Regions from separate parts of the Serratia sp. KH_031 genome, predicted to be linked through region 3. Evidence: predicted binding sites of a transcription regulator. Region 3 holds the regulator's gene; each other region holds the start of a gene.
What was found. Region 3 encodes CRP, which controls carbon source genes, mostly activating them, when cyclic AMP is high. Its sites were predicted from a motif close to ATGTGANNNNNNTCACAT; they were not measured.
Positions count from the first base shown of each region.

Region 1: the regulator CRP is predicted to act here: its motif matches at 8,187-8,204, upstream of ompW (outer membrane protein OmpW).
Region 2: the regulator CRP is predicted to act here: its motif matches at 2,591-2,608, upstream of AC3ISQ_RS00170 (PTS mannitol transporter subunit IICBA).

Region 1 is NZ_CM174496.1:2,606,874-2,616,918, reverse strand. Features, by position in the region: gene AC3ISQ_RS11750 (Dps family protein) at 1-428, opposite strand, end outside; gene AC3ISQ_RS11745 (MFS transporter) at 560-2,035, opposite strand; gene AC3ISQ_RS11740 (TetR/AcrR family transcriptional regulator) at 2,112-2,669, shown strand; gene AC3ISQ_RS11735 (YciI family protein) at 2,783-3,079, opposite strand; gene tonB (TonB system transport protein TonB) at 3,397-4,143, shown strand; gene yciA (acyl-CoA thioester hydrolase YciA) at 4,190-4,618, opposite strand; gene AC3ISQ_RS11720 (septation protein A) at 4,692-5,231, opposite strand; gene AC3ISQ_RS11715 (SulP family inorganic anion transporter) at 5,440-7,140, shown strand; gene AC3ISQ_RS11710 (YciC family protein) at 7,210-7,962, opposite strand; gene ompW (outer membrane protein OmpW) at 8,356-9,003, shown strand; gene AC3ISQ_RS11700 (BON domain-containing protein) at 9,046-9,360, opposite strand; gene trpA (tryptophan synthase subunit alpha) at 9,507-10,045, opposite strand, start outside.
Region 2 is NZ_CM174496.1:41,175-51,219, forward strand. Features, by position in the region: gene AC3ISQ_RS00160 (autotransporter outer membrane beta-barrel domain-containing protein) at 1-1,192, shown strand, start outside; gene AC3ISQ_RS00165 (DUF3053 domain-containing protein) at 1,492-2,211, shown strand; gene AC3ISQ_RS00170 (PTS mannitol transporter subunit IICBA) at 2,794-4,713, shown strand; gene AC3ISQ_RS00175 (mannitol-1-phosphate 5-dehydrogenase) at 4,771-5,916, shown strand; gene AC3ISQ_RS00180 (MltR family transcriptional regulator) at 5,998-6,543, shown strand; gene AC3ISQ_RS00185 (YibL family ribosome-associated protein) at 6,606-6,968, shown strand; gene yiiM (6-hydroxyaminopurine reductase) at 6,975-7,646, opposite strand; gene AC3ISQ_RS00195 (methyl-accepting chemotaxis protein) at 7,766-9,697, opposite strand; gene sodA (superoxide dismutase [Mn]) at 9,838-10,045, opposite strand, start outside.
Region 3 is NZ_CM174496.1:4,432,417-4,442,461, forward strand. Features, by position in the region: gene AC3ISQ_RS20110 (MFS transporter) at 1-461, opposite strand, end outside; gene AC3ISQ_RS20115 (LysR substrate-binding domain-containing protein) at 655-1,563, shown strand; gene AC3ISQ_RS20120 (OsmC family protein) at 1,566-1,973, opposite strand; gene crp (cAMP-activated global transcriptional regulator CRP) at 2,349-2,981, shown strand; gene AC3ISQ_RS20130 (YccS/YhfK family putative transporter) at 3,039-5,114, shown strand; gene argD (bifunctional acetylornithine/succinyldiaminopimelate transaminase) at 5,116-6,333, opposite strand; gene AC3ISQ_RS20140 (aminodeoxychorismate synthase component II) at 6,464-7,039, opposite strand; gene AC3ISQ_RS20145 (helicase HerA-like domain-containing protein) at 7,099-8,628, opposite strand; gene AC3ISQ_RS20150 (carbon starvation CstA family protein) at 8,739-10,045, opposite strand, start outside.

The DNA of each region.
Region 1 (10,045 bases), 1.8 Mb from region 3:
ATCAGCGAAGAAGTCCCTTCATCACCGGCGTCCGCCGCCAGCGCTAACAGATCACGCTGTTGCTGTAGCAGAATGGAATACCCATCTAATAGACCGCGCAAGGTTCCTTTATCGTCGGTCACGTTGGTGTGTTCCTTGATATCGGCGTGCTTCAGATATTCGCTAAAAGCATGGCGTGGTTGTGAGCCCAAGGTCAGGATACGTTCTGCCAATTCATCGACTTTAGTCAGCAGATCGTTATAAGTTTCTTCAAACTTCACATGCAGTTCAAAAAAGTGGGGGCCGGAAATATTCCAATGATAACCACGCACATTCATATACAGCACCTGATAGTTTGCCAGCAGGGCATTGAGTGCATCAGCTAATTTCGCTGACTGCTTGCTGTCCAGGCCGATATGGTTTTTTGTCGCTTTTTTTGTCGTTGCCATAATAATCTTCTCCTGATTGTTTGTTCCGAGATTCAATTCAATACAAACACAGTAACCAGATCTATTCTGAGGTTAAAGACGATTTGGAGTATCAATACAATCGTTTAAACCAATAGCGTTACCAAAATAACTCAACGGCGAGGTAAAGCCAATTTTAACGCACAGGCTCCCAATGCCATCAATAGGGCTGCGGCAATTAACACCGCCATCAACGAGCGATCGAAGGCGGCACGAGCCAGTTGCATCAGTTGTTCACCTTGAGAAATCGTCATATTGGCGGCTAATCGCAATGCCTCGTCGATACTGTCATAGGCTAATTCTGCCACCGGAAGGTAGGCAGGTAAGATCAGACTGTGGCTGTAAGTGGCAGTCATTAATCCCCCCAGTAATGTAATGCCTAAAACGCTGCCTAATTCATAAGAGACTTCTTCAATTGAAGCCGCCATGCCGGATTTTTCTTCCGAAGCGCTGAGCATAATTGCGGTCGATGCCGCAGTAATTGCCGAACCGAAACCAAACCCCGCAATAAACAGGCTGATTAATTGAACGATAAGATTCCCTTGGTAGAGTAAGGCCAATCCGGTAATTCCGCCGCTGGCGAGAACCAGACCACCAATAATTAGATACCGTTCACCACAACGCGGTAATAATAGTCCGGCTAAGGGGCCGGCAAGCGCAGAGGCCAACGGAATGGGTAAAATAAATAGCCCAGCTTGCAACGGTGTAAAACCCACCACCAATTGCAGATGTTGGCTTAATACCAATTCGATACCCACCAGTGCGATCATCGAAATAAGTGCGACGCTGACACCACCGGCAAACATCGGATTACGGAACAGGGAGAAATCAATCATTGGATGTTGGCTACGTTGCTGACGACGAACAAACAATGCCAAGAACGCGATGCCAATCAGAGCGGCAACCCCCAAAGTAACCATTGAAGGGAAAGGTTTGCTCAGTTCCTTCAGCGCATAGATTGAGCCAACCAGACCGATCATGATTTGCACCGAACCTACCACATCATAAGGCCGTGGGTTTTCGCCGCCGCAATGTGGAATCAGCTTTATTGCGAAGGGTAAAACTAACATCACCACCGGCACGTTGATTAAAAACACCGAGCCCCACCAGAAATACTCCAGCAAGATGCCGCCGACTACCGGACCAATCGCTGCACCACCTGAGGCGACCGCCGCCCAGATGCCGATCGCTAATGCACGTTCGCGCTCATCGGTAAATACGTGGCGCACGATGGATAACGTGGCCGGCATCATCATTGCGGCACCGATGGCCAAGAAAACGCGTGCGGCAATCAGCCATTCAGCAGTTGGTGAAAAGGCCGCGCAGAGCGAAGCGAGGGCAAAAACTGGCAACCCGGCAATGAATAAACGTTTATGACCGATTCGGTCGCTCAACATCCCCGCGCCAGGCAGCAAACCCGCGACTACCAACGGATAGGCGTTCACAATCCAAAGTTTTTCCGATGCACTGGCGTCCAGTGCCTGTGTCAGACGCGGCAGTGCGGTATATAGCACCGTCATATCGATAATGATCAAAAATAGGGCGCTGGAGATCATCAACAGGATCAGCCAACGGTTGTTCACGTGCATAATAATGACCCAAAAGTAAAAAACGACGTGGTATAATATAAATCCATACGCACGTATTGAAAAGAGGTGTTTCTCAATGGGACGTCAACGTAGTATCGATCGCGACAAAGTTTTGGATGCCGCCGAAGAAATAGTCGCCACTCAAGGCGCAGCCGGGCTGACTATTGATTCGGTCGCGAAAGCGATGGGGATCTCGAAAGGCGGGGTGCAATATTGCTTTGGCAATAAAGAGGCGCTGATCGATGCCATGTTCGAACGTTGGGGAAAAGCCTACGATAACGCTTTTGACAAGATTGTCGGCAGCACGCCATCGCCAGAGCAACGGGTTCAAGCGCATATGCAGGCGACGTGCAGCTCTGATCAAGCCTCCAGCGCCAAAGCGGCGGGATTAATGGCGATGCTGATCCAAACGCCTGAGCATCTGGATGGCACCAAAAAATGGTATCACAGTCGAATCGAAGGATTGGATCTCACGACTGAACAGGGCAAAAGGGCGCGCTTGGCCTTCCTTGCCTCGGAAGGCGCATTTATGATGCGTTTCTTTGGCTTGATGGACGTCTCACAGGAAGAGTGGGAAAGCATGTTTGCGGATATGCAAGCGTTCATTTTCCAACCCACGCGCAATGAAAAATAACCTATCACAGCGATAGCTGGCGATAGTGACAGAAGAGGGAGTATCTTTACTACACAAGATATCCCTCGTAAGAACCCATTTTAGCCAGCCGCTCCGTGCTGGCTTTTTTTTGCTCAAAATACTTGTTTATACGGCTTGACCGTCACTTCTGCATACACACCCGCGGCCACGTAAGGATCTTGTTCTGCCCAGCTTTTAGCCTCGGTCAGCGAAGCAAACTCAGCAATCACCGTGGAACCGGAGAAACCTGCGGCACCGGGATCGTTATTGTCGATCGCCGGGTTCGGGCCAGCGGTCAGCAAACGGCCAGCATCACGCAGAGTCTGCAAGCGAGCCAAATGTGCAGGGCGCACGGAGAGGCGTTTTTCTAAGGAGTTGGGAACGTCTTGTGCGTAGATCAAATAAAGCATATTTCACCTTTAAAATCATTGCCATACAACGGTGGTTACAAGGTAACGCAAAAAATAGCTCAAGGGAAAGTATTATCTGCATGCTTTGTACCCATGTTGAAGTGCCTTACTTCCTTTTTTACATTTTCTCCGCTCGCCAATAAGTTAAAAATTAGTATCAATCCTTCCTGAAAAAGGCTACGAAAAGGTTAATATCCTCATAGGTTTGCAGGTTAAAGCGACGAATCATGCCGATTACAGCGATAGTTTGTCTTTCGTTATTGAACATGATTGCTATTTGCATTTAAACTTGGCGAATCAGAGGAAACAGAATCATTATGCCGCTAAAAAAGATGTTCCCTATTCGCCGTTTATCCGTGCCAATTGTTCTTTCCGTTGGTTTGCACAGTGCCTTGGTGATTGGTCTGCTCTACGCATCCGTAAAGGAAGTGATGGATTTGCCCAAGCCAGAAGATGCGCCTATCAGCGTTATGATGGTGAATATGGCTGCTTTGGCTGAACCTCCTCCGCCAGCACCGGCAGAACCAGAGCCGCAGGTGGAGCCAGAACCTGAACCCGAGCCAGAACCGATCCCAGAGCCACCGCCGGTGCCAGTCGCGATCCCGAAACCTGAGCCGGTTAAACCAAAGCCTAAGCCAAAACCGAAACCTAAATCCGAGCAGGTGAAGCGGGAGCCGAAGAAAGTTGAACCGCGCGAACCTTCGCCGTTTGAAAACAACAATTCGGAAGCTAAGCCGATCGCCAAAGCGCCGGTAAAGCAGGCTCCTGCTGCTCCTGTGCAAGGCAATTCGCAAGATCTGGGGCCGAAGCCATTGAGCCGTGTCGCACCTATGTATCCGGCGCGAGCCAGAGCCTTACAGATCGAAGGCCGAGTGCGGGTGCAGTTTGATGTTGAGAACGATGGGCGTATTAGCAACGTGCGAGTTCTGTCTGCTGAACCACGCAATATGTTCGAGCGTGAAGTTAAACAGGCGATGCGTAAATGGCGTTATGAAGCCAAAGCGGCGAAAGATAAAATCGTTAACATTCAGTTCAAGTTGGATGGTTCGACGGCGGTGAATTGATCGCCGTTCCAGTAAAAAGGGTTGCCAATCGGCAACCCTTTTTCAATTACTCAACAGAGTCCTCGCGGAAGTTCTGTTTGCCATCGGGCAATGGGCGAGGGAGACCTTCGGGATCGACTGCCACGTAGGTAAATACCGCTTCGGTCGCGCAATAACGCTGCCCGATCGGCGCGGAAGAAACCTTTTTCACCCACACTTCGATATTGATGGTAATGGAACTGCGCCCGGTACGGATACAGTGGGCGTAGCAACACACCACATCTCCCACGGCGACCGGTTTTAGGAAGGTGATACCATCGACACGCACGGTGACCACGCGGCCTTCGGCAATTTCTTTCGCCTGAATAGCGCCACCGATATCCATCTGAGACATCAGCCAGCCACCGAAAATATCACCGTTGGCATTGGTGTCTGCTGGCATTGCCAATGTACGTAGCACCAACTCACCGTTGGGCAAAGGTCGTTGTTGTGTCATTTCAATCTGCTTCTAGAAGGGGTTCAGATAATACTGCCCGTCGTGGAATTAACGGGCATTAACAAATTCGTAACTATTTCTTTTGTTCTTCTGGCATGTGTTTGTAGATATAAATACCGCTCAACAGGGTGAATACCAACGTCAACGCGGTCAGACCGAACACTTTAAAGTTAACCCACACATCTTGTGGCAGCCAGAAAGCAACGTAAATATTTGCCAGACCACAGGCCAGGAAGAAGACCGCCCAGGCTAAGTTGAGGTTGTTCCACACACTCTCTGGCAGCGTTAGCTCTTTACCCAGCATGCGCTGTACTAACGGTTTTTTCATTACCCATTGGCTGACCAACAATGCCAAAGCGAACAGGGTGTAGATCACCGTAACTTTCCATTTGATAAACAAATCGTTATGGAAAACTAGCGTTAAAGTCCCGAACACCGCCACCATCACGAAGGTGACGAGCGTCATTTTCTCGACCTTACGGTATTTGACCCAGGTAAACACCAAAGCCAGTGCAGTCGCGACAATCAATGCCCCGGATGCGACATAAATGTCGTAGAGCTTATAAAAAGCAAAGAAGACAATGAGTGGGAGGAAATCTAAAAACTGCTTCATAAATCAATCCATCAACTGTTTAGGGGGCGACTATACCGGATTCGACGGGGTCTGTGTATCACTGGAAAACGGTGATTATCGGTGTTTGGTCGTGGAATTTCCGCATAACAGACAGAAATTTGCATAAACTTACGATCAATTCACATATACAGCCCACACGGCGTCTATACACATTATAATAGCCAGATAGTTACCATGGAAAATAATCATGCAATGGAAATCCCTCCGGTCATTGACGCCGGGTTTGACGCATTTATTAACTTACGAACGCAGTTGGTTGAAGCCTGACATTCGTGCGGGTCTATCGGTGGCGGCAGTGGCGTTACCGGTGGCGATTGCGTATGCCGAGCTAGCGGGGGTTAGCCCGGTGGTCGGGTTGTATTCTTGTATTTTACCGATGATTGCTTATGCGATTTTTGGTTCGTCACGTCAGTTAATCATCGGGCCGGATGCCGCGACTTGTGCGGTAATTGCTGCGGTGGTAACGCCGCTGGCGGCAGGCAATATGGAGCGGCATTGGCAGCTAACCATTATGATGACCGCCATGATGGGCGGTTGGTGTCTGCTAGCCAGTCGTTTCAAATTGGGCGCGCTGGCCGATCTACTGTCGCGCCCAATCCTCAGCGGTCTGCTAAACGGGGTGGCAATCACCATCATTGTTGACCAAGTGGGTAAGGTGTTGGGGTTCGGTGCCGCGCCAGCGCAGTTGATCGAACGTATTTACGCTATGCCGAGTAACTTACTGAACAGCGATTTACTGACGATCGGTGTTTCGTTACTGACGCTATTAACCTTGGTGGCGGTTAAAAAGCTGCGTCCTAATTGGCCTGCGCCACTGTTTGCTATGGTGCTGGCGGCGTTTGTCACTTGGGCGGGCAATTTACAACAACATGGCATCGTGACGGTAGGTGGATTCAGCGGTATGTTGCCGATTGTTCAATGGCCGGATTTTCAACCCGGCTTGATGCGTGACATGGTGATCCCAGCGCTTAACTTGGCGGTGGTGAGTTTCGTTAGCATGATGCTGACGGCGCGTAGTTTTGCCGCCAAAAATGGTTATGAAGTGAACGCCGATGCCGAGTTCCGCGCATTAGGTCTGGTAAACATTGTCTCGGCACTGTCACAAGGTTTCGCCATCAGCGGGGCGGATTCACGTACTGCGGTGAATGATGCCAACGGCGGCAAGAGCCAGCTGGTCTCGATTATTGCTGCGGTAGTGATCGGCATTGTGTTGCTGTTCCTGACGTCACCATTACAGTTTATCCCGGTCGCTGGTTTAGGCGTGGTACTGATGTACGCCGCGTGGTCGTTACTGGATATTCGTGGTATTTGGCTACTGCGTCGTCGCAACGTACAGGCGTTCAGCTTGGCAATGTTCACCTTGTTAAGCGTATTGCTAGTCGGGGTCATCAATGGGATCGGCTTGGCGGTTTTACTGGGTTTAATGCAGTTCCTACGCACCGTATTCCGCCCGACAGAACAACTGCTGGGCGTGAATGAAGAAGGGATGATTCACTCAATGGGCAACAACAACGGCATCAAGGCCGTGCCCGGTGTGATGATGTACCGCTTCAACTCGCCGCTCACTTATTTCAACGTGGCTTATTTCAAACGCCGTATCCTTAATTTGGTAGATAGCACACCGTTCCAGCCGCGCTGGGTGGTGGTTGATGCGGTGGCGAGTTTTACTCACGCGGATATCAGCGTGTTGGCGGCGATTGATGAACTGAAACGTGATTTGTTACAGCGTAACGTCAAGTTGGTGTTGGCGGGGCGTCGAACCGAACTGACGCGTTGGTTCCGTATTAACAAAGTGGGGCGTGATGAAGATTTGATTTTGGTGCCGGATCTCTATCTGGCGTTGAAATTGATTCAGAGTAAAGAACAGGCGGAACCACAGCCAGCGTAATTAGGTCATTGTAAACAAGCAAAAAGGGCACACCGCACTGGCGTGCCCTTCAACGTTAGTGAGCTGTGATTAGTTACGCAGCAACATATACAGACGGCACAGGTAAATCAGCAATAAAGCAGAAACCAAGTTGCTCAGCGCCGTCAGCACCACGCTGGCGACGTTAGGTGTCAGTACCGACAAATGGCTGACCAAGAACAGAATCAGCAGTTTAGCCGCCAACCACAGCATCATCGCTGGGACGATCACTTTGGCGTTGGCAAAGGCCAGTTTGCTGCTCAACTTCAGTGAAGCAAACACGCCTTTATTGTCCGATGTCGCGATGATTGGCGCTAAAGCGAAAGCAATCGCCATAATCACCCCCGGCACCACAAACAGCGTCAGGCCGAGCTGAATCAACAGAGTGACGATAAATAGCAGCAACAGCAAACGCGGTAAAACCGGTGCAGAAGCACCAATGGCGCGCAGTGCGCTGAGGCGTTGCCCTTGGGAAACCATACGGATCAGCGTCAGCATCCCACCCACCAGCAGCACATTACCTACCAATGCAGATATCGTGGCCGCAGCAGAAACCTTCAACAACACCATTTGTTGCTCTGGCGTCATTTGTTGAATGACTTCCTGAATCCCCATACCCGCGGTGGAAGCAAAATCGCTTTCCGTTGCTGTCAGAAGTTTCAGTTGTTCGACATCCGGGCTGAAAACCTGATTCAGCAGAACGGAAATAAACGCAGTCAACAGCGCCAACAGCAGGATGGTGGCGAGTTGATTACGGAAAAAGTTAAAACTGTCACGGTACAACGTGTTGGCCGTGATAGGCATGCAGACTCCTTGGCGTCGGGAACAGAGACAAATCAGGGCGTGATTGTACCTTGTTCCGCTTCTCTGTGGCACCCCACGAATGTCGCGGTGCTGAATTCTTCGGCAATAGATATTGTAGAGATATCGGCAGAATGCTGCCAACCGTACACTTAGACGCACGATCGTCGTTTTCACCTCCAGTAATGCAAATTTAAACATGTACATAATTTGCAACAAAAGTTACTTTTTGATTTAGATCAATTCTCTATTTATTAGTGGGTTAGGTAATCAGGGTTTTAGTGGGATTTTACAAATTTAGTCATAAGATGTGATCGCGATTAGATCAAAAATACCCTCAAGTAGGTATATTCCCCTCGAACATAAACCACACTAATGGAATGGATAATGAAAAATATGAAGAAAGCAGCAGCGCTAGTGGTATTGGCATCGATGATGGCTCCTATAGCAGCCAGTGCGCACCAAGCGGGCGATTTTCTGTTCCGCGCAGGCGCCGCAACGGTGCGTCCAAATGCAGGTTCTGACGATGTATTAGGGCAAGGTTCATTCAATGCCGACAACAATACGCAGCTTGGTTTGACTTTCGGTTACATGGTAACCGACAACATCGGTGTGGAATTGTTAGCGGCTACACCGTTCCGCCATAAAGTTTCGCTGAGCGGTTCTGCGGTGAGTGGCGATATTGCCACCGTCCGCGATCTGCCACCGACGTTGATGGCCCAATACTACTTTGGTGATAAGCAAGACAAACTGCGCCCCTATTTAGGGCTGGGTGTTAACTACACCACGTTCTTTGACGAGAAGTTTAACGATAACGGTCAAGCTGCTGGTCTAAGCAATCTGAGCTTGAAAGATTCCTGGGGTGTTGCCGCGCAGGCGGGCTTGGATTACAACCTAGATGAGCACTGGATGCTGAACATGTCAGTCTGGTGGATGAATATCGAAACCAAAACTCGCTTTGACGATGCCTCTGGCGGCCATCACAGCATTGATACTCGTTTGGATCCGTGGGTATTTATGTTTGGTGCAGGTTACCGCTTCTAATAAAAGAAAGGAGGCGCGATTGCGCCTCCTGAATAACATTTCTTACTTAACCCGCATATCGTTCTCAACGGCTTTTACGCCAGCAACGCCGTGAGCTGTCTGTACCGCACGATTGGCATCGGCGCTAGAACTGACAAAACCGCTCAACTGTACACGCCCTTTAAAGGTTTCGACGCTGATCTCGGTGGACTTGATGGTCTTATCTGCCAACAGCGCTGACTTCACCTTGGTGGTGATCACCGTATCGTCGATATAACCGCCGGTACCTTCGGATTTAGCGGTTGGAGCACAAGCACTTACGGCAACAGCAACGATAGCGGCCATACATATAGCCGAAAGGGTTTTCAGGAATTTCATAAAATCACTCTCCATGCAATGTTATGTTGAACTAACGTAGACACGATAAATGTTCTACAGAAATTTTAGCTTAATCCTAAACATAAACAAGGAGTATAAACAAAGCGTTAGCCAAGGGTGCTCAGTAGAACACCCAGGTGGGTGGATCAAGAAGCGGTCGCGGCTTTCATCTCACGAACAAACTTACCCAGTTTCGCCAGCATCTCTGCCGGTTGTGCGTGATTTTGCTCGATCAGTTTGACGATGGCGGAACCAGAAATTGCCCCAGCCGCGCCGGCTTGTAATGCATCCTTCACCTGTGTCGGCTCAGAAATACCAAAACCTAATAACGGCGGGGCGGCATGGTATTCGCGCAATTTGTCGATCAGATGGTTTAACGGCAACTGCGCACGGCTTTCGGTACCGGTGACGCCAGCACGCGACAACAAATAAGTGTAACCGCGGCCATGAGAAGAGATCTCACGCAGCAAGTTGTCATCGGCATTCGGTGGGCAGATAAAGATCGGCGCGATGCCGTGGCGTAATGCCGCCGCGCGGAATTCGGCAGACTCCTCGAACGGCACATCGGCAATCAGTACCGAATCGACGCCCACTTCGGCGCAGCGCTGATAAAACGCATCAATACCATTATGGAATACCAAGTTGGCATACATCAGCAGACCAATAGGAATGGTTGGGTGCTTCT
Region 2 (10,045 bases), 440 kb from region 3:
CTCTGCCGGTGAATTTGCGCAAAATGGGCGTATCGTCGCTGGTCTGTATGATTATGAGTTGGCTCGAGGTGCTGGGGCGAATAACAACAACTGGTATTTAACGTCTTCGTTAACCAATCCGACACCAACACCGACGCCTGATCCAGATCCGACACCAACGCCTGATCCAGATCCGGTACCAACGCCTACCCCGGATCCAACGCCAACTCCGACGGATGCGCCAATTATTCGTCCAGAAGCGGGGAGCTACATTAGTAACTTGGCTGCGGCCAATACTATGTTTATCACCCGCCTACACGATCGCTTGGGTGAGACGCAATATACCGACGTATTGACCGGCGAGAAGAAGGTCACCAGTCTGTGGTTGCGTAATGTGGGTGGCCACAACCGTTTCAACGACACCAGTGGGCAGTTGAAAACGCAAAGTAATCGCTACGTATTGCAAATGGGCGGAGATCTGGCGCAGTGGAGCAGTGACAGCCTAGACCGCTGGCATCTGGGTATGATGGCCGGATATGCCAACAACCAGAGCAACACGCATTCGAGAGCGCGCGGTTACCGTTCAGATGGCACCGTGAATGGTTACAGCGTGGGTCTGTACGGCACTTGGTATGCCAATAATGAAGACAAGAGCGGTGCGTATTTGGATAGTTGGGCGCAATACAACTGGTTTAAGAACCGGGTAAACGGCCAAGATCAAGCAGGTGAAAAGTATAATTCCGACGGTTTCACCGCATCGGTAGAAGCGGGCTATACGTGGAAACTGGGTGAGAAAGAGCGTGCAGCTTACTTTATCCAACCTAAGGCACAGGCTATCTGGATGGGGGTGAAGGCTGACGATCATCAAGAAGCTAACGGCACTTACGTGCGTGGCGAAGGTGACGGTAACCTGATGACGCGTTTGGGACTGCGGGCTTATATGAAAGGACATCATCTTAAAGATGAAGGCAAAGACCGCGAATTTGAACCTTTTGTTGAAATGAACTGGATCCACAACACTCGCAATATTGGGGTGAACATGGACGGCGTATCTACCTATCAAGCTGGTGCGGGCAATATTGGCGAGCTGAAATTAGGAGTAGAAGGCCAGATCAACAATAACCTGAATTTGTGGGGTAATGTGGGTCAACAAATTGGTGATCAAGGCTATAGCGATACCAGTGCCATGCTGGGGGTGAAATACCTGTTCTAATAGGGTTACTGCCAGTTAGCAAATAGTGCTCAAATATCCGGGGGTTATTGATAACTTCCGGATATTTTTTTGTGCTTTATAAAGGGGACAATAACTGTTGACCACAACAAACATCGTCATCGGGCTGAGAATGATTGATCATTGGCAGTTCTCGTAGCACCATGACGAAGCCTTTTACCGCTGAATGTGCTTTGCAGGGTGAATGGCGTAGTGAGTTGATCTATCCTTATGAAGCAAGGAACGCATAAGACGGCAGGGAATCTGATGAAAAAGTATGTTTATAACAGGAGTTACGTCACATGGCAGTAGGGATCCAGAGCAAAGGCCTGATGCGTTGGTTGGCCCCAGTGTTGGCATTGTTGGTGGTTATGCAATTGACAGCCTGCGGCGATAAAGAGCCAGAACAACGCAAGGCGTTCATTGATTACTTACAGAATACCGTCATGCGCAGCGGCGTGAAGATCCCGACGTTGAGCGAAGATCAGAAGCAGAAATTCGGCAACTATGCGGGCGATTACGCGATTTTGGTCAGCTTCTCACAGCAACTGTCCAAGTCTGTCGATTCCAGCCTGACACCGGCGTTGGATCAGGTTAATCAGATCCGTACTGCGCAAGATTACATGAGCAAGCGCGATATGCTGCAACAGTCGGTAGGGGCGCTGAACCTGCTCGGTCAGCAGATCCAGTCGGCCAAGTCGCAGGCGGATACCGCACGTGCAGCGCTTAAGCAACCTGACTCGCTAAAAGCAGTTTATAACCAAGCGTATGACAAGATTGTCACCGCACCGGCTAATGCGCTGATGCCAACCATCCCAACTGCGGCCAGCTTTATCCAAGATCTGGTACAGGTGGGGGATTTCCTACAGACGCAGGGTAATCAGGTCAGCTTCAACAATGGTGGCGTGCAGTTCCGTACCCCGCAACAGGTGGCGCAGTACAACACCATGATGTCGAACTTGGTAGCGAAGCAACAGGATTTGTTGAACGCACAGAAAACCGTGCTGAGCGTTATGCAGTAAGTCTTATTGCCGGGGTAAATGTATGCCCCGGCAACCCTCTCTCTTTTCCCATCTGTACTACACTTTCAATAATTATTACTGCCCATAATGACTCCAAAACCTGATGTCATTTTCTTTCATTCATCACGATGTTGTTTTATCTGATCTGGCAATAGCTTCCCGCGGTGGTGAGTCGCTACAGGGAAATCGTCGCTCGGCTGACGGTTAGATAAAATACTTTGTGATTAATATCACATAATAAAAACAAACATCGCATTTTAAAGTGTGATTAACATCACAATTAATCGTGTTTTAAGCACCGTTTATTGGTTTTGTACTTTTTTTACACACTTAAAGTGTGATTGTTATCACCATAAATACCCCGTTGGTATAGCACTGTTAGTGATCATGATCACAAAATTTCAGCGAAGTTCGCATGCTAAAAGGAGCGTGCTAGAGTCCATCACAACAGCAATCACATAGCTGGAACGCTACAACAACGATCGCGCGCTGTTATTTGTTTGCGCGTAAACCGATTAGCTTGGCGCATAACATTATTTTGACGAATAACAGTTTTGACGGACAACAACAGGGGTGCGTTTTATGTTTTCACCAGACATTAAGGTTAAAGTTCAAAACTTTGGCCGTTTCCTAAGTAACATGGTGATGCCGAATATTGGCGCTTTTATCGCCTGGGGTATCATCACCGCGTTATTCATTCCTACCGGCTGGCTGCCAAACGAAACCTTAGGCAAGTTGGTTGGCCCAATGATCACCTACCTGCTGCCACTACTGATCGGTTATACCGGCGGTAAATTAGTGGGGGGCGATCGTGGTGGTGTGGTCGGTGCTATCACCACCATGGGTGTGATCGTCGGTGCAGATATGCCGATGTTCCTCGGTTCGATGATTGCAGGCCCATTGGGCGGCTGGGCGATCAAGCATTTTGACCGCTGGGTAGATGGCAAAATCAAAAGCGGCTTTGAGATGTTGGTCAACAACTTCTCTGCCGGTATCATCGGTATGCTGTTGGCGATTCTGGCTTTCCTAGGCATTGGTCCGCTGGTGGAAGCCATCTCCAAAGTGCTGGCGGCGGGTGTGCATGTCATGGTGGTGAATAACCTGCTGCCATTGGCGTCGATCTTCGTCGAACCCGCCAAAATTTTGTTCCTGAATAACGCCATTAACCACGGTATTTTCTCACCGCTGGGCATCCAGCAAGCGACTGAAACCGGTAAATCGATCTTCTTCCTGATCGAAGCCAACCCAGGCCCAGGTTTGGGCGTGCTGATGGCGTATATGTTCTTTGGTCGTGGTAGTGCCAAGCAGTCTGCGGGCGGTGCAGCGATCATCCACTTCTTCGGTGGTATCCACGAAATTTACTTCCCTTATGTGCTGATGAACCCGCGCCTGATTCTGGCGGTGATTCTGGGTGGCATGACCGGGGTATTCACATTGACGATGCTGAACGGCGGTCTGGTTTCTCCGGCTTCTCCGGGCTCCATTCTGGCAGTGCTGGCGATGACGCCAAAAGGCGCTTACTTCGCCAATATCGCGGCGGTGTGTGCGGCGTTTGCGGTGTCCTTCGTGGTCTCGGCCTTCCTGCTGAAAACTTCAAAAGTGAAAGAAGAGGACGATCTGGAAGAAGCGACTCGCCGTATGCACGATATGAAATCTGAAGCGAAAGGCGGCAAGTCAGCGGCGAATGCGATGGTTGATGGCGACCTGACTACCGTGCGTAAAATCATCGTAGCTTGTGATGCGGGTATGGGTTCTAGCGCCATGGGTGCTGGTGTGCTGCGTAAGAAAGTGGCGGATGCTGGGCTGAAAAACATTTCTGTCACTAACAGCGCCATTAACAGTCTGCCGGACGACGTGGATCTGGTGATCACGCACCGCGATCTGACCGAGCGGGCGATGCGTCATGCACCGCAGGCGCAGCACATCTCGCTGACCAACTTCCTCGACAGCAAGTTGTATAGCGATCTGACTGACCGTTTGCTGGCGGCCAATAAAACCACCGAGAACCAACAGAAGGTGATCGAAACCTTGGACGACAGTTTCGAAGCCACCGAACAAACCCTGTTCAAACTGGGTGAAAGTAACGTGTTCCTTGGCTTGCAGGCGACTGACAAAGAGCAAGTGATTCGCTTTGCCGGTGAGCAGTTAGTGAAAGGCGGTTATGTTGAGCCTGAATATGTTCCGGCGATGCTGGAGCGTGAAAAGTTGACCTCTACTTATCTGGGCGAATCTATCGCTGTGCCGCACGGTACTATCGAAGCCAAAGACCGCGTACTGCGTACCGGCGTCGTATTCTGCCAGTATCCGCAGGGCGTGCGCTTCGGTGATGAAAAAGACGAAGTGGCGCGTTTGGTGATTGGTATCGCAGCGCGTAACAACGAGCATATTCAGGTCATTACCAGCCTGACCAACGCATTGGATGACGACACCGTCATCGAACGGCTGGCAAATACCACCAGTGTGCAGGAAGTGTTGGATCTGCTTGGCGGCAAAAAAGCGTAATTCCCCCTAGGGCGCAGCATGGACTGCGCCCTTTGTTATTTTTATAAGGTTATGATTATGAAAGCATTACACTTCGGAGCCGGTAACATTGGTCGTGGCTTTATCGGTAAGCTGTTGGCCGATGCTCATGCCGAACTGACTTTTGCCGACGTCAACCAAACCGTGCTGGATGCCATGAACCAGCGCCATAGCTACCAGGTGAAAGTGGTTGGCGAGCAGGAGCAGATTGAGACAGTCAATAACATCAACGCGGTTAACAGTACTAGCGACGATGTTGTGAAGTTGATTGCGACGGTGGATATGGTGACTACCGCGGTGGGCCCTACCGTGATGAAAATCATCGCGCCGACTATCGCCAAAGGGTTGATGCTGCGTCACCAGCAAAGTAATACCCAGCCATTGAATATCATTGCCTGTGAGAACATGGTGCGTGGGACTAGCCAGTTGAAGCAGCATGTGTTTGATGCATTGCCGCAGAATGAGCAGGAATGGGTTGAGCAACACGTTGGTTTTGTTGACTCCGCCGTTGACCGTATTGTGCCGCCAGCGGAAGCAGGCACTACCGATCCGTTAGCGGTGACGGTCGAAACCTTCAGCGAGTGGATTGTTGATCAAACGCAATTCAAAGGTACACCGCCAGTTATTGCCGGTATGGAATTGACTGATAACCTAATGGCGTTTGTTGAGCGTAAGTTGTTCACGCTAAACACAGGGCATGCGATCACCGCTTACCTCGGTCAACAGGCTAAATTGGGCACTATTCGTGAAGCTATTCTGAATGCAGAAATTCGTAAAGTAGTGAAAGGCGCGATGGAAGAAAGCGGTGCGGTGCTGATTAAACGTTACGGTTTTGATCCCGTGAAGCACGCAGCTTACATCAACAAAATCCTCACTCGCTTCGAAAACCCGTACCTGAAAGACGATGTAGAGCGCGTCGGCCGTCAGCCGTTACGTAAACTGAGCGCTGGCGATCGTTTGATCAAGCCGTTGTTGGGTACGCTGGAATATGGTTTGCCACACGTCAACCTGATTAAAGGGATCGCGGCAGCCATGAGTTATCGTAGCGAGCAAGACCCACAGGCGCAGGAACTGGTGGAGTTACTGGAGAACGTCGGACCGGAAGCTGCGCTGGCGCAAATTTCTGGCTTACCAGCAGATAGTAAGGTTGTGGAGGATGCCGTTGCTGTGTATAACGCCAAGTAGTTTTATATGTTGAATCAACGGGCGCATATTGCTGCGCCCCTGCAACCCAACGGCACCCCTCACGCCATTCGAAAAGCGATAATGATCGAGACCCAAGCATTTGAAAACAAGGTTCTGGAACGACTGAACGCGGGCAAGACGGTGCGCAGTTTTCTGATCGCAGCGGTCGATCTACTGACAGAAGCGCTCAACGTACTGGTGATCCAAGTGTTCCGTAAAGACGATTACGCGGTGAAGTATGCCGTTGAACCGTTATTGTCTGGAGCTGGGCCGCTAGGTGAACTTTCGGTGCGTCTCAAGCTGATGTATGGCTTGGGGGTGATTTCTCGTCACGAATATGAAGATGCTGAGCTGCTGATGGCGATGCGTGAGGAATTGAATCACGACGGCAATGAATACCGCTTTGTTGATGATGAAATCCTAGGGCCATTTGGCGAACTACACTGTGTGGCGGCATTGCCACCAGTACCGACCTTCCTGCAACCCGGCGAAGCGGAAGAATCTTTGATTGCCATGCAGCGTCAGCGTTACCAGCAAATGGTACGCTCCACCATGGTGCTGTCGGTCACCGAGTTGATTGCTGGGATCGGCGCCAAGCAAGCATCTAGGTTATCCCCTCTCGGATAAGCATCCGTCGCCGCATTTTGCTACACTAGCCACTACATTTTTTAGCAATAAAGCGAAACCCCATGAAAGAGAAAGAAAAGGCAGAAATTAAGCGCCTTAGCGACCTGCTGGACGCACTGAACCACAAAGATGCCACTGTCATTCAGCAAGGCAACCAAGATCTGATCGCTCAGCACACCAAAGAAAAAGAGAAGTTAGCGGCAGAAATCGAGCGCTTGAAAGGCGTGCGCGTTGAGAAACTGAGTAAAGAAGCGCAGAAGCTGGCTGAGTTGCCGTTCAACCGCGAGATCACCAAAAAAGAGCAGGCTGATATGGGGGCTTTGAAGAAAAGCGCACGCGGCTTGGTGGTGGTGCACCCGATGACGGCTTTAGGCCGTGAAATGGGCCTGAAAGTCGTCACTGGTTACGCGAAAAAAGCGTTCTAAATCCGGTTATTTCCCCAGCAGGCGGCGATTGAGATCTTCGATCCTGCCGCTGGTGATGCGCGTCAGCATCGTTTTGCTCCAGCTGGCGGAAAGCCCAGCCGCCGCTAGTAAACGGCGATACTGCTCTTCATCAAACGGCATATGCCAAGCGATGCTAATAGCTTCGGCTACCGACACCTCACTACTGCGCACCACCAATTCCAATGGTTGATCGCCACTGACTTTTCCGCCAGACACCACGCGATACAGCCAGCCACAACGCCCGCTATCCTGCATCAATACCGAAATATCTTCGATATCAAAATGGAAGTTGAGTTTGTAGCAAGGAGAACGTGGTTGAGTGACCTGAATCAATGCTTCGCCCCAACGATAAATATCACCCATAAACACGTTGTGCTCGGTCAGACCGAGTGTGGAAATATTTTCGCCGAAGGCCGGGGCGCAGAATTGTTCTGCCTGCTGCGGGAACTGCTCGCGCCAGCGATCATAGTGTTCACGCGGATAGTGGCACAAAGCGCGATCTGGCCCACCGTGATAACTTTTTTCTGCCTGTTCATCACCTTCTAGACCAAGTAGTGCGAGCTGGAGTGCGCCATCCACTTGGCGCTTGCCGATAGCGCTGGGGCGACCACCTTCGTAGGATTGGATTGTGCCGATATAAACGTCAGGATGATGCATGTGCTGTGCCTCCGTTCAGTTGCGTCAGAGGATAAGGATATCCTGAGTTGGAGGAGAGAAACAGAATAAGAAACACCCACCCGAAAAGTATCAGGTGGGTGTTGGATTAGAACGAGGGATTAAAATGTCGTCCAGTTGTCATTGTCAGCGGTGATCGCTGGAACTGATTTTTTCACCAGGGCCGTTTTCTGCATCACGATTTTTCCCACCGTCGGAGCGTTGTTTTCTGCCAGTCGGAATACCGAGACACTTTGCAGCAGCATTACAGCCTGTTCTTCCAGCGATGTGGCGGCAGTGGCGGATTCTTCTACCAAGGCGGCGTTTTGCTGCGTGGTATTGTCCATTTCGACAATCGCTTGACCAATTTGGGCGATACCGCGTGTTTGCTCGTCAGAAGCTGTGGCGATCTCCGCCATGATGTCGCGCACATGAGTCACCGCGCGGACAATCTGCTCCATGGTTTGCCCGGTATTTTCTACTAATGAGGTCCCCGTTTGAACTCGGCTGACCGATTCGCTGATTAACCCTTCAATTTCCTTCGCGGCTTCGGCACTGCGCTGTGCCAGATTACGTACCTCGCTGGCGACCACTGAGAAGCCGCGCCCTTGTTCACCCGCGCGTGCGGCTTCGACCGCCGCATTCAGCGCCAGAATATTGGTTTGGAAAGCAATACCGTTGATCAAGGTGGTAATTTCGGCGATCCGCTGCGAACTGCTGGAAATATCACGCATAGTGGCCACCACACTACCGACCAATTGACCGCCTTGCCGCGCAGTTTGCGAAGCCTCGGTCGCCAGTTGATTGGCGTGATGGGCGTTGTCGGAGTTTTGTTTTACCGTCGCGGTCAGTTGTTCCATGCTGGCGGCGGTTTCTTCTACCGCTGCTGCCTGTTGTTCGGTACGAGATGACAAATCAGCATTACCGGCGGCGATTTCCCCCGCAGCAGTCGAGACTTGGTTGACCCCCATTTGGATCTTTTCGATCATCTCGCGCAGGTTTTGGCTCATGGCAGCGATGGCATTCAATAATTTGCCCAACTCGTCGCGACGATGGCTGGTCTGCACCTGACGTAGATCGCCAGTGGCGATACGCTGCGCGATCTCCAATGTATTGTGCAATGGGCGGGTGATTTGCAACGTGATGCGCCAAGAAATCAGCAAACCTGCGAAGATGGCAATCAGCGCCGTCACGCCCATTTGGACTTGTGCACTATTGATATTGTTATGCGTTTCCGCCAATTCCTGTTTCAGTAGGTTGCTGACCAAATCACCCAATTCGGTTGCTATCACGTCCATCTGTTTGGCATATAGCTGTTCTTTTTCATAGGCGGGCATGTAAGCGGCGATGCGGTTTTTATAATCATCCAGCGCCGTCAGCAGAGGTTGTAATAGCGGTTTTTGCGCTTCGGATATGCGTTGGCTGAGTGCATGGGCCGCGCTGCGTGCATCGTCAATGGCGGTGATCAACGGGGTTTCGGCATCACGATTTAAGCTCAGTAACAGGCCACGTGCACCGTAGCGAATTTGAGTCAGCTTTTGGTTTAACTGGATAAACTCCAGTTGCAGGTTGCCTTCGGTCAATTGGCGTTCAACTTGGTTTAGGTTGTCCTGCACTTCGGACATATTCCAGCTTTCACGCACCGCATTTTTTTCTGTGACCGCTTTGGCAAAGACATTTTGCTGTTGTTGGTATTCACCAATCAATGCCCCGATACGTTCTAAGTTGGTGTAGCTCTGTGGTTGCCAGCCGAGGTTTTTGTTTTGTTCGATCAGCTTCGCCGCATTGTCGATAACCATACGGTTATCTTTCTGATATTGCAGGTCGTAAGTTTGACCATACATGGCGCGATTGTACTTGGCCTGATTGATTTGATCGTTCAACTGATAGCTGAAATCGACACGGTTGGTGCGAGATTCAATGAGGTTGAGATAGTGGATACCGGTACCAGCGAGGATCGCCACTAACAACAGCATCAAAAAAAATCCCAACCCCAGCTTCTTTCCCACAGTGAAATGAATAAATTTTTCCGTAATTGCCTTTAGTGCCGCCATCGTTTTTTCCTCTGTCGTGGCTTGCGTTATCTGTACAAACAATCGGCAGAATGGAAAAAAACTTTAATTAATTTGAGATAAAAAATGCCCGCAAATTTGCGGGCATTGAATTTTCGGGCATTATTTGGAGAAGCGGAAGATTACTTCTTCGCGGCAAAGCGTGCCGCAGCTTCGTCCCAGTTCACCACGTTCCAGAAAGCTTTGATGTAGTCTGGGCGGCGGTTTTGGAATTTCAGGTAGTAAGCGTGTTCCCACACGTCCAGACCGACGATTGGGAAGCCTGAAGCCCCTGCAACTGCGTCACCCATCAGCGGGCTGTCTTGGTTGGCAGTGGAAACTACCGCTAAT
Region 3 (10,045 bases):
CAGTAAACGGCGACTAACGGCCCTGCCGTCATCGCCAAACCCGCGGAAGAAAGCAGTATCGACTGCGCAAAAGTACGTTGTTCCAAGGGAAAATTAGCCACTACCGCTTTAGCGCAGGAACTGGGATAACCGGAATGACCAATACCAGAAAGAAAGCGGAATACCACCAACAGCCCCAAACTAAAGCCCAACATACCAAAGCACAAAGCAAAGCCGCCGAGCATCAATAGCGAGCTGCACAACACCTTCTTGAAGCCAAAACGGTCATTCAGCCAACCCGCAGGGATCTGGAACAGTGAATAAGCGAGGAAAAACATACCGGTGATATAACCCAGTTGTTCCGCCTGCAAATTGAATTCTCGCTCAATCGGTAGCAGAGCAAACCCCATCACTGTCTTGTCTATATAAACAATGACATACCCGGTAAATAGTAAAAAAATCATCAACGAACGTGGGTTCATGACCAGTATTCCTTTGAGTTATCACGCCGACAAACAGCCTCCTTGCCGACAACAGTGGATAATGTGATCTTCGTCACTTTATGTTTTTAATAACAATACGTTATGCAGGAATGATGAAAATATCGCCTTTATACCAACGGCATAAGATGCAATTATCTATTGAGTGATGCTTTTTAGTTATAGGGGGGAAGACGTGCGTTATTTGCCCAAGATCCAGCAATTGAAAGTGTTTCAACAAATCATTCGCAGCGGCAGTATTCGCGGCGCAGCACGGGCTTTACAACAATCACAACCGGCGGTGAGCCGTAGCTTGCGCGAACTGGAGTTAGCACTCGATACCCAGTTGATTATGCGCAGTAATCAGGGCATGACGCTGACGGAAACCGGGCGCGCTTTTGCTCAGCGAATGCAGTTTATTCTGGAAGAGTTACAAAGAGCGGCAGAAGAAATTGAGCAAATAGAACAACATGGTCAGGGTACGGTGGCGCTGGGGCTGTCTTCGCTATTAGCACTGACTGTGCTACCGGAGCTCACAGAAGCTTTCAGATCTCAGTTTCCACAAGCCAGTCTGGTGATCCGAGAAGCTCAACTTTCTACCTTGTTACCTGCGTTACGTGAAGGAAAGCTGGATTTTGTCGTCGGTAGCGTCAGCCCCGAACTACCGCTGGAGGAATTGGTGTGTGAACCGCTGTTCAATGCCTCATTCGGTATTATCGCTCGCCACAGCCACCCACTTGCGAAAGCTACCTCGCTAGATGAACTCCGCTCGGCCAAATGGCTGTTACCGGAAACGGATATGGGCTACTACCAGTATCTGCAATCTGAGCTCGGCACCTTTTATCAACAGCTCGATATGGCACCCATTCGTTCAGATTCGGTCGTTAGCGGGTTGAGTCTAGTGTTGAACGCCGATTACCTCACCATTGTCGCGCGTGCGATGCAGGCACCTTTTGGTCTAGAGCATCGTCTGGTCACATTGCCGATCACCAGTTTGCCGCCAGCGCAGTATTGCGTGCTGTATTCGCAAAAATCGCCGCTAACCATTACGGCGCGGCGATTTCTCGATCTGCTGCGTCGGCTGTGCCAACGCTATGCTTGGTAAGGTTATTCGACGAGCTGAATTTCAAAGCTGTGGGTCACTTTTGCGGCTTTACCCAGCATCAGCGCCACTGAGCAATATTTCTCAGCAGAAAGATCGACCGCACGTTCAACAGCCTTATCGCTAAGTTCTTTACCGGTAACAATAAAATGCAAGTTGATATGGGTAAAAGTACGCGGAACTTCTTCACGGCGCTCAGAGGTGAGTTTTACCTCACAATCACGCACGTCATTGCGTCCTTTTTGCAGGATAGAGACCACATCGATAGCGCTGCATCCCCCAACAGCCATCAATACCATCTCCATTGGGCTTGGCGCTTTTTCACCCGCATTGCCATCCATCAAAACCTGATGACCAGACGCGGATTCACCCAAAAATGTCAAATCTTCTATCCACTTAACTCTTGCATACATAATGGTTACTCCGGTTAATTTCTGAATGTCAGACTACGCTTTCACCGTGAAACTGGCAACGGAACCTGACACTAATCATGCTGAAGCGAGACAACACAAGACACTTGCCTCACTCTGTGCTACAAACAGAGCCGAAATAACACTTTCTGGAACATGGGTTTCGGGGCAGTCTATAGAAAAGTCCTGATATCGTTATGTTAACAGAATGTAGCTTGCAGCTCCGGTAGCAAGTTAATATGCTAGGGCGACGGCGTATTTTTATCGAACACCTCAAAACTTTCTGATAGCCCATTATCTCACACCCGGCTTCAGCTTGTTTGACAGGGAACTCTGATCCCAGCGATACAGATAGATTACAACAGAGGATAACAGCGAATGGTTCTCGGCAAACCGCAAACAGACCCGACTCTCGAATGGTTCCTGTCTCATTGCCATATCCACAAATATCCATCCAAGAGTACGCTGATTCACCAAGGTGAAAAGGCCGAAACGCTTTACTACATCGTGAAAGGCTCCGTAGCGGTGCTGATCAAAGATGAAGAAGGTAAAGAGATGATTTTGTCCTACCTCAATCAGGGGGACTTCATCGGCGAGCTTGGATTATTTGAAGAAGGCCAGGAGCGCAGTGCTTGGGTTCGGGCAAAAACTGCCTGTGAAGTGGCTGAAATTTCTTATAAAAAATTCCGCCAACTGATTCAGGTAAACCCGGACATTTTGATGCGCCTGTCTGCGCAGATGGCAGACCGTCTGCAAGTGACTTCCGAAAAAGTGGGCAACCTCGCTTTCCTCGACGTGACTGGACGTATCGCGCAAACCCTACTGAACTTGGCGAAGCAACCTGATGCCATGACCCACCCAGACGGTATGCAGATTAAAATCACCCGTCAGGAAATTGGTCAGATCGTCGGCTGCTCCCGCGAAACCGTTGGCCGTATATTGAAAATGCTGGAAGATCAAAATCTGATCTCCGCACACGGCAAAACCATCGTGGTATACGGTACTCGTTAATCCCAGAAAAAATGGCGCGATAATCAATTCGCGCCATTTTTTTATCGGTAAAACATCATGTGGCGGCGGCTGATTTATCACCCGGAAGTGAATTACGCACTGCGACAAACGCTGGTGCTTTGCCTGCCTGTCGCATTCGGCCTGCTGATTGGCTCACTGCAACTCGGCCTGATGTTTTCTTTGGTTCCCGCCTGCTGCAATATCGCGGGTTTAGATACTCCCCATAAACGCTTTTTCAAACGCCTGATCGTCGGCGGTTTGTTGTTCGCCTTCAGTAGCTTACTGTTACAACAGGCTCTACTGTGGCACGTCCCGTTACCTTGGTTAGTTCTCGGTTTGGCATTACTGCTCGGCGTTACCGGGGAAATCAGTCCGCTCCACGCTCGCATGCTACCGGCTGCGATGGTGGCCGCTATTTTCTCTCTCAGCATGGCCGGTACGGTACCGATCTGGCATGCGCCGTTGTTGTATATCGTCGGCACCGCTTGGTATGGCTTGTTCACTTGGTTCTGGTTCAAGCTGTGGAAAGAGCAGCCGATGCGCGAGTCACTCAGTTTGCTGTATCGCCAACTGGCAGATTACTTGGAAGCTAAATATTCATTGCTGACCCAGCACACTGACCCAGAAACCGCACTGCCGCCATTGCTGCAACGTCAGCAACAGGTGATGGACATTATCAGCCTGCTGTATCAACAACTTAATTTCCTGCCCCATGCCAACAACATGGAGCAAAAACGCCTGCAACGCGCATTCCAAGTCGCACTCGATTTGCAAGAACACATCACCGTCAGCCTGCATTTGCCGGAAGAAGTACAAAAACTGGTGGCACAGAGTCAGGCCGAAGCCATCATCCGCCGTAATGCGCAGGTGATCGCCGCTCGTTTGCGCGTAGTCGCCAACGACATTCTTTACCATCACCACTCGCAGCGTTTTAGCATGACCAATGAACTGGCGGCGCTGGAAAAAGTGGCATTGCAACACGCCGATAACCCGGTCGGTAAGTTCTGCTATTACCATTTCAGCCGCATTGCTCGCCTGCTGCGCACCCAGTATCCGCTGTATCGCCGCAATCTAATGATCAGGCAATCACGTCTGCCATTCTGGCCGGCGCTAGTTAGCTATCTGTCATTCAAATCCAACGCGTTACGTAATGCCGCTCGCTTAGGCGTGATATTGGCGGCGGGAAGTAGTTTGGGGATTTTTTTCAACCTGCCCAAACCTTACTGGATATTGTTGACCATCATGTTAGTAAGCCAAAATGGCTATAACGCCACGCGGGTGCGTATCCAGCACCGTGCGCTAGGTACGTTGATTGGATTAGTGATTGCCGCGGGTTTGCTGCAATTACATATGCCGGAAACCGCCACGCTGGGCGTGATGTTGGTGATTACCTTGGCGGCCTATCTGATACTGCGCAAAAACTACGGCTTGGCGGTGATTGGCTTTACCGTCACGGCGGTTTACACCCTGCAACTACTGGCGCTTAACGGGAAAGATTTCCTGGTGCCGAGGCTGATCGATACCCTGACCGGCTGCGTGTTGGTGTTCGGCGGATCAATCTGGCTGTGGCCGCAGTGGCAAAGTGGCTTGCTGCGTAAAAACGCCCATCAGGCGCTGGAGAACGATCAGACGGCGCTGCGTTTGATGTTGGAAAAACAGGAACCAGACCCTACCGAGTTGGCCTATGCCCGTATGCAGGTTAATCAGGCACATAACGCGTTGTTTACTTCGTTGAATCAGGCAATGCAGGAACCGGGGTTCGAATCGAACTATCTGGCAGATATGCGATTATGGATCACTCACAGTCAGTTTATTGTCGAGCATTTGAACGCGATGACGATTCTGGCGCGTGAGCACTATATGCTGACGCCCAAACTGGCAGAAGAATATTTGCAGCGCTGTGAAATCGCGCTGCAAAGTTGTCAGCAACGTTTGGAATACGATGGACCAAGCGGTGGCAGCAGCATGATGGAAACTCCAGATCTGCACCCAGATATGCCCGTCACCGAGATGGAGCGCCATTTACGGCGCATCCTGTCTCACCTCAGCGTGATGCACACCATTTCGTCCTTGGCTTGGCGGCAACGCCCACATCACGGCATCTGGTTGAAACGTAAACTCGGTGAACAGTAATTCAGGCGTTAATTACGTCCTGCACCGCTTGTTCAAACAATTCCATGCCCTGTTCGATGTCTTCAATTTCTACCACCAGCGAAGGGGCAAAACGGATCACGTTCGGCCCTGCATTAAGGATCATCAACCCACGCGCCGCCGCCGCAGTCAGGAAATCACGTGCGCGCCCATGATATTCTGCCGTTAACTCGGCACCAATCAGCAACCCCATGCCGCGAATAGCGGTGAAAATAGCGTATTTCTCGCCGATCTTCTGCAATGCCTGCACATACAAGCGGTGCCGTTGCTCGATGCCGCTCAACACTTCTGGCGTATTGATCACATCCAGTGCCGCTTCCGCCACCGCACAGGCCAACGGGTTGCCGCCGTAAGTGGTGCCGTGTGTGCCCACCTGCATCACCGAGGCAATTTCTTCGGTGGTCAACATGGCGCTAACCGGGAAACCGCCGCCCAGCGCTTTGGCGGTGGTCAGGATGTCTGGCGTGACGCCGTAGTGCATGTAGGCGAATAGCTTACCGCTGCGCCCCATGCCGCTTTGCACTTCATCAAATACCAGCAGCGCTTTGTGTTTGTCGCACAGTTTGCGCACCCCTTGTAGGAATTCCGCCTCAACTGGCGTAATACCGCCCTCACCTTGGATCGGCTCCATCACCACTGCGCAGGTGTGATCGTCGATCACTGCTTTCACTGCCGCTAAATCGTTGAACGGTACATGCACAATGTCTGCCGGTTTCGGGCCAAAGCCATCGGAATATTTCGGCTGACCACCGACTGAAACGGTAAACAGCGTGCGACCGTGGAACGCATTATTGAAAGCGATGATTTTGGTTTTGTATGGGCTGTGACGGGTAATGGCGTAGTGACGAGCCAGTTTGAATGCCGCTTCGTTAGCTTCTGCACCAGAGTTGGCAAAGAACACCCGATCGGCAAAAGTGGCGTTAATCAGTTTGGTTGCCAAACGTAGCGCGGGTTCATTGGTAAACACATTGCTGGTATGCCACAACGTTTCGCCCTGCTTGTGCAGCGCAGCCACTAGCGCCGGATGGCAATGCCCCAAGGCGGTTACCGCAATCCCCCCGGAGAAATCGATGTATTCTTTGCCTTGCTGATCCCAGACACGGCTACCTTTGCCTTTGACCGGAACAAACTGAGCGGGTGCATAAACAGGCAGGATCACCTTATCGAAGGTGCTGCGACTTACTGCATTTTTTTCCGTCATTATTAAGCATCCCTAAGCATGTGTTAGTTTTCATGTTGCCATTGAGTGAAAATATAATCACAAAATATGCATAAAAAACCACTCAAGGGCAAACCTAAATCATCGTCAACGGCAAAAAAATCCTAACAGTTTAACTTTTAAGGAAATTATCCAGCAATTGATGGCCTTGTTCGCTGAGAATACTTTCCGGGTGGAACTGCACACCTTCCAGCGACAACGCTTTATGACGGATGCCCATGATCTCATCACGGACTCCATCGCGCTCGCTCCAAGCGGTGACGTCAAAACAGTCCGGCAAGGTCGTCGCATCCAGTACCAATGAGTGATAACGGGTGACGGTTAACGGATTATTTAAGCCAGTAAACACGCCTTGGTTAAGATGGCGAATAGCGGAAGTCTTGCCATGCATCACTTCACGGGCGCGCACCACATCAGCGCCAAACGCTTGCCCTAACGCCTGATGCCCAAGGCATACGCCGAGGATCGGTAACTTACCCGCGAAATGACGAATGGCGTCTAAAGAAATACCCGCCTCATTCGGCGTACAGGGGCCGGGAGAAATAACTAGGTGTTGCGGAGCCAGCCGTTCAATATCAGCCAGTTGCAGTTCATCATTACGCTTTACCAGCACTTCGGCACCTAATTCGCAGAAGTACTGATAAAGGTTGTAAGTAAAGGAGTCGTAGTTATCGATCAGCAACAGCATGTAGGCATCCAACAGAAAAAATACCGCGTTAGTTTACTGCTGCTGAAGATAATTTCAGCTTACTTTTTCCGACCGCCCATAATCGAGCCCAAAACCCCGCGTAGGATCTGACGCCCCAAGTCACGCGCCATGCTCTTGGCTGCGGTCTGGACGATCCCATCGCGTTTACCGCCGCGTGGCCCCGTGGAGCCAAACAGGATCTCGTTCAGACCGCCCATCAGACCGCCATCGTTCTGAGTTTGAGTCTGAGCCGTTTTCTGCTCTGGTTGCCCCGTTTGCTGTTGCCCTGCGGTGGCGAAACCTTCTGAGGAAAGTTTCTCATAGGCCGACTCGCGATCCACCATATCTTCGTAGCGCCCATACAACGGTGATTTGTTGATTGCGCTGTTCAAGCCATCCGCACCCAACATGCCCATTTTCGATTCTGGCGCGATGACCATGGCACGCTCGACAATGTTGGGGCGACCTTTTTCATCGAGGAACGACACCAACGCTTCACCCACACCCAACTCGGTAATAGCCGTTTCTGCATTAAAATCAGGATTGGCACGTAGGGTTTGCGCCGCCGATTTCACCGCTTTCTGATCGCGTGGCGTAAAGGCACGTAGCGCGTGTTGTACGCGGTTACCCAACTGCCCCAACACGCTGTCAGGAATATCCAACGGGTTTTGGGTCACAAAGTAGATACCGATGCCTTTCGAACGAATCAAGCGCACCACCTGTTCGATCTTCGTCAATAGAGCCGCTGGCGCGTCGTTAAACAACAAATGCGCTTCATCAAAGAAGAACACCAGTTTCGGTTGTTCCGGATCGCCCACTTCTGGCAGCTGCTCAAACAACTCCGCCAGTAGCCACAACAGGAATATGGAGTACAATTTTGGCTGTTGGATCAATTTGTCCGCCGCCAGCAGGTTGATGATGCCGTGCCCGTTGCTGTCGGTTTTCATCAGATCGTTGATGTCCAACATCGGCTCGCCAAAGAACTGATTAGCCCCCTGTTCTTCCAATGTCAGCAACCCACGCTGGATAGCACCGACTGATGCCGAAGAGATATTGCCGTACTGGGTTTGGAACTGTTTAGCGTTGTCGCCGACAAACTGCACCATCGCTCGTAGATCTTTCATGTCCAGCAGCAGCAGGCCGTTATCGTCGGCGATTTTGAATACCAGTTGCAGCACGCCGCTTTGCACTTCATTCAGATCCAGCAAACGCCCCAACAGCAGCGGTCCAAGGTCAGAAACCGTGGCGCGGATCGGATGGCCTTTCTCGCCGAAAATATCCCACGGAATAATGGTGCACGATTGTGGCTGCCAGTCGGTGACGCCAATGTTCGTCAGCCGCGTCTGTAATTTTTCAGAAGGCACCGCTTCAGCACCAATGCCGGACAGATCGCCCTTCACATCGGCCAAAAATACCGGTACGCCAATACGCGAGAACTGCTCCGCCATTTTTTGCAACGTGACAGTTTTCCCGGTTCCCGTTGCGCCAGTGATGAGGCCGTGGCGGTTCGCCAAAGCGGGCAAAAGAACCAGATCTTGTACCGGTTTTCCGTCTTTCATCGCTTTGGCAATGATCCGTGCTTCACTCATTTGTTTTTCCTTTGAATGCAAACGCCTTTGATACATTTAAAGCCATAAATGCGACGAAAGCAAAAGGGCGCAACCTGTGCGCCCTATAACCAAGAGATTTCAGAACAAACCTAATTCTGCGTTGCCAATTCATCCGGCATTGGAGTGGTCTCGCCACGCCACAGTTTGATCCAGCGGCCGATAGCAGCAATCAGGATCACCGCCCCCAGCACCACCATGATGATGGAAATAGTGCCGTTGAATAGGTTGAAGCCTTTCGCCGCCGGGTTGTAGTAAATATTGGTCACCATCCAGTAGGCCGCGTAATTTACCGTGACATACAGGTAGCTCAACGGCACCAAACAAGTCAGCACGTACCAGCGTTTTTTCGCCAGACGCAGGATGATGGTCGCGCCGATAATCAGGCCGATAGAAGCCATCAACTGGTTAGAGACCCCAAACAACGCCCATACCGAGTTGATATCACCGGAGTTCAGCAGATAACCCCACAGCAAGCAGGCGACGATGCTGCAACCAATGGCGCCCGGCAGCCAGTCAGTACGTTTCAGCGGAGCCCAGATGTCACCAATGAAGTCTTGCAGCAGGTAACGCGCCACGCGAGTGCCAGAATCAACCGCCGTCAGGATAAAGACCGCTTCGAACATCACCACGAACTGGAAGAAGTAAGAAGCCAAATGGCTGAACCAAGGAATACGGGTGAAGATATCCGCCATCCCTACTGCCAGCGTAACGGCACCACCAGTACGACCACTCAGATCCAAACCAATTTCCTGGCTCAGCTTCGGCAGGTTGATCACATCCATGCCCAAGGTGGCGAACACTTCTGGTGCAGAGTTAATGGCAAAGTAATCAGCAGGATGCAGTGAGGTTGCGGCGATCAACGCCATCACGCCAACCACGCATTCTGCCAGCATCGCACCAAACCCGACGGGCAGGATATCGCTCCATTTGTCGATCTGCTTCGGCGTAGTGCCAGAACCGATAAAGGCGTGGAAACCAGAGATCGCACCGCAAGCGATAGTAATCGAGATAAACGGCCAGACCGGACCTGCCAATACAGGGCCGCCACCGTGGATAAACTGAGTGAATGCCGGGAATTGGATAGTGGGGTTGATAAATACCACACCAACGATCAATGCACCGAACACCCCTATTTTCATAAAGCTGGAGAGGTAACCGCGCGGGGTCAACAGCATCCAAACCGGTAGAGCAGTAGCGAAGAAAGCGTAGAACGGCAAGACCAAACTGACGGTAGAGGCGCGCAGACTTAACCACTCACCAAATGCCGATTCTTGAATATAAGGCCCCGCGATCACACAAGCCATAATCGCGATAATACCGACATAGCTAGCGCCGCGCATACTGCCGGTCATGCGTTCCCACAAGCCAACACAAATAGCAATTGGGATGGTCATAA